Regions from separate parts of the Bacillus sp. OTU2372 genome, predicted to be linked through region 2. Evidence: predicted binding sites of a transcription regulator. Region 2 holds the regulator's gene; the other holds the start of a gene.
What was found. The regulator Rex, encoded in region 2, represses fermentation and respiration genes when NADH is low (regulators of the CRP and FNR family bind a similar motif). The targets are predictions, from matches to a motif close to TTGTGAAATATTTCACAA.
Positions count from the first base shown of each region.

Region 1 (2,208 bases), on a different contig from region 2:
CGCAAAATATAAATTATCAAGCTCAATATACGCAAAAGGATAACCAGTTTCTATTTCAAAACCCGCTTCAGCCGAAGGATGACATGGTTCAACAGTCATATATGCCTATGAATGGATATCCGGTAATGAATCCTTATCCCAAAAACAGTTTCATGCCAAAACAACCAGGTGGAATGAAATCGCTAATGAATTCCTTCAAATCACAAGATGGATCAGTGGACATTAATAAAATGGTGAATACAGCAGGGCAAATGATGAATGCAGTAAACCAAGTATCCTCGCTTGTTAAAGGATTTGGAGGAATATTTAAAAGTTAACCCATTTTAGAGAAAAAAAAGACGGCTATTGGCAGCCGTCTTTCTCATATATAAGGAAGCTAAAAAAATCGGTTATTCTTCTATATCTATTATTTTTCCTTTTTCCTGTGGAATGCGGATTTGCAATAAGCCGTTACGGTACGAAGCCTTAACCAAATTCTCATTGATAGCATGTGGCAGGGCGATCGTTCTAGAAGCTTGCTGCCGAACGTATTTTCGACGATAAACGTGGGTAAGGTCGTTTTCTTCCGTTTCTAATTCCTTATTTTCGACGGAGATGGTTAAATAGTTTCCTGAAATATTTAATTGAATTTGCTCCTTTTGCACACCAGGGAGCTCTGCTGAAATAATATATTCCGATCCTGTTTCAACTGTATCAACTTGAAAACCTGTACCAACCGGAAAAGGAGATTTGAAAAAATCATCAATAGATTGTAAAAATCCCCGCATTGGTTTATCAGTGAAAAAGTCATTCATTGATTTAAATAAATCCTTGAAAGGTTCTGGCAGCTGGGGTTTATGGTTATTTTTATCACTCGGAAGCATGGATGACATGATAATTCCCTCTCTTTTCATTAGTCTACTCCATATCATATGCGGAGAAAAATAGGTAGGTGTCGACATAAGTTCGTCACAAGTTATTGAACAATTTGTTACAAACTCTACTGATGTGATTTAAATCACACTAATGATATGAAAAAATTTGTAGTCTAGTTAAGAAAACTGATGAAAGCGGGGAAGTTACATGTTCTGTTATCAATGTGAACAAACACCATCTGGCGGATGTAAGGTTATCGGTGTTTGTGGTAAAGATGAAACCATCGCCAGCTTACAAGATACAATTATTTTTGGATTAAAAGGAATTGCGGCCTACAGAACACATGCCAACCAACTGGGGTATACGGACCCATTTGTGGATGCGACAACACATGAAGCGCTTTACATGACATTAACTAATTCAAACTTTAATGTACAAGAACATATTGATATGGCTATGAAGGTAGGCAAATCTGCTGTCCGCGTAATGGAAATGCTCGATGAGGCTCATACGAAACGTTTAGGAATTCCAGAACCAATTCGTGTAAGTCAAAATAAAATTGAGGGCAAGTGTATTGTAGTTACGGGGCATAACCTATTCGCTTTAGAAGAATTATTAAAACAAACAGAAGGAAAAGGAATTAATATTTATACACACTCTGAAATGCTGCCTGCTCATGGCTATCCTGCCCTGAAAAAATATGCGCATTTAAAAGGTAATATAGGTAAAGCTTGGTACGACCAACGCCGCCTATTTGAAAAGTTCCCAGGAGCTATTCTAGCTACAACTAACTGTGTAATGCCAATTAAGGGTACTTATGCTGACCGGATGTTCTCCTATGAAGTTGCTGGTCTTGAGAATGTTGAAAAAATTGTGAATGATGATTTTACCCCATTAATTAACAGAGCGTTGGAACTTCCTGAAGCAGCGATAGAATCTGAAGAAACATTACTCACTGGATTCCACCATGAGACTGTTTTAGGATTAGCACCAGAGGTCATTGAAGCAGTGAAAGCAGGTAAGATTAAACGCTTCTTTGTTATTGCAGGATGTGACGCACCTGGAAAAGGCGGGGAATACTACCGAGAGCTTGCTACATCACTTCCTCCAGAGACAGTTATATTAACGACTTCCTGCGGTAAATTCCGCTTTAACGATGTTGATTATGGTGTTGTACCAGGAACAAACATCCCTAGGTATATCGATTTAGGTCAATGTAATAATTCCGGCTCGACTGTGAAAATCGCTTTAGCATTAGCAGATGCGTTCGGATGTGAAGTCAATGAATTACCAGTAAGTATCGTGTTATCTTGGTTTGAGCAAAAAGCAGTAGCAATTTTATTAGGACTATTC
Region 1 is NZ_JASATK010000009.1:109,820-112,027, forward strand. Features, by position in the region: gene AAHB15_RS15980 (YppG family protein) at 1-317, shown strand, start outside; gene AAHB15_RS15985 (Hsp20/alpha crystallin family protein) at 390-893, opposite strand; gene hcp (hydroxylamine reductase) at 1,063-2,208, shown strand, end outside.
Region 1: hcp (hydroxylamine reductase) is a predicted target of Rex. The motif match lies at 986-1,003, and genes of this name have one in related genera.

Region 2 (2,208 bases):
TCTTCCATACATGTCATCATAGATAATACAGTGACCACTTTTGTTCCCGGTTCAAAATGAAAGGCCTCTGAATTAATCAGCAACAGGCAGGAGGAAACGCCAAGCTTTCTTGTTATCACTAATTCACATTTTTTCTGTTTTATCACATGCGCGTTGTCCTTTAAGACCTGAAGCAGCATTTTACCTTCATCTAAATTTATTTCACCCGATTGTAAAAGTTTCTCTAATACATAAACTTCGAGCATTCTTGAAAAGGTAAACTGATGACCGCCCTTATCCATTTCCAAATAGATATCCATTACAGGTGGTGAAACAATGTTGCGTTTTATAAGATCGTCCTTTTCCAGCTCTAAATCACTAATATTAGGTGAAAACATATCTGCTAATTCATCCAAAGACAAATTATCCTTCATGGTCTGGATTTTATTAATCCGCTCTAAAACCTTTTCTTTTGGAAAGAACGTTTCCTGTCCAGTAAAGGTGGATTTTCGGATAAACCACTCTTCGGGGATAAGATCTTTCCGTTTCCATCGGTAGAGCTGCCCATAAGAGATACCGGCAAGTTCCAGTAGCTCCTTCTTAGAAATTAAATCGTCGCTCATTTTAGATAACCCCTTTCTGAAAACAGTGTAACATAACACTGTTATGCTAGTAAAGTGATAAAAAAAGTGTTTCACTAATTTTTGTAAGTGAAACACCCTTTTATCATTATTCCTCTATTTCTTCTGTTGGGTAATGCTTTAAGAAGTAAACTAAAGACTGCAGTTCCACTGCCAAGTCGATGTGATGAACCCTGATCGATGAAGGGACATTTAATCGTGCTGGAGTGAAATTTAAGATCCCTCTCACTTCAGCTTTTGCCAGCCTGTCGGTAATCACTTGGGCAACAGGTGCTGGAACCGTTAGAATGACAACAGATATTTTTTCCTCTAAGAGCACTTTTTCGAGATCATCCATCGGATAAACCGGAACTTCACGAATTTTTGTTCCCTCTTTTGCCGGATCGACATCAAAGGCAACTTCAATTTTTGTATTATTGTTTTTTAAGAAATTATAATTTAAAAAGGCAGTACCTAGATTCCCAACCCCAATTAACGCAACCTTTGTTAATTCATCTTGATCAAGTGTCTTACGGAAAAAGGTCAACAAATAGTTGACATTGTAGCCATATCCCTTTTTCCCCAAGGCCCCAAAATAGGAAAAGTCTCGGCGGATTGTCGCACTGTCTACCTTTACCGCTTCACTTAGTTCTGCAGACGAAACTCTTTGTTTACCTGAAGTATGCAGATTTTTTAAAAATCGATAATAGAGGGGCAGCCGTTTTGCTGTCGCCTGTGGTATCTTCATCGTTTCATTACTCATAATCTCCCACACCCCATTATAAAAATTTGATAATATTATTTAACTTGTTCGGTTCTTTTGAAGTCCCCATTTTTTCCGCCCGTTTTCTCAACTAAGTAAGTTGGTCCAATGATCATACCTTTATCTACTGCTTTGCACATATCATAAACGGTTAAAGCGCATGCTGATGCAGCTGTGAGCGCTTCCATTTCAACACCTGTATTCCCTTTTGTTTTAACGGCTGCAGCAATATGCAACTGATAGCTTCCATTTTGATTCTGTTCCCATGAGAAGGATATATTGACCCCTGTTAATGGAATCGGGTGACACATGGGAATAATATCCCAAGTCTTTTTCGCTGCCATTACCGCTGCAACTTGTGCGACAGCTAAGACATCACCTTTTTTCATTTCATGGTTCGTTATTTTTTGATATATTTCTTCACTTACGATAATACTCGATTGAGCAAGAGCCGTGCGTGCCGTTTCGGGTTTGTCGCTGACATCAACCATTTTAGCTCTGCCTTCTTCATTAAAGTGCGTAAATTCTGCCATAAAAAAATCCTCCTACAAAAAAATAATACACTATTTTTAACACTATGTGTGTGAAACTTTGAGCGAAATATACATTTTTCTTGAAAAAAGTGCCATCGATTACTCTTTATTGCTGTCATTACGCTTATAAGGTACACTATTTGTATGGTAGGTAATTTTGAAAGCTGAAACTTAGTGAAGTTTTTCACTAAACAAATGAAATCGAATACAGCCGTTTTTTATAAAAGATCTGACGTAATCCTATTTTACGTTTTGTTGTTAATAGAGGTGATTTAAAATGATTTTACTACAAGTGAACCAGCTGCAAAAATAT
Region 2 is NZ_JASATK010000027.1:50,878-53,085, forward strand. Features, by position in the region: gene AAHB15_RS25770 (YhbD family protein) at 1-602, opposite strand, end outside; gene AAHB15_RS25775 (redox-sensing transcriptional repressor Rex) at 709-1,362, opposite strand; gene moaC (cyclic pyranopterin monophosphate synthase MoaC) at 1,398-1,895, opposite strand; gene AAHB15_RS25785 (ABC-F family ATP-binding cassette domain-containing protein) at 2,173-2,208, shown strand, end outside.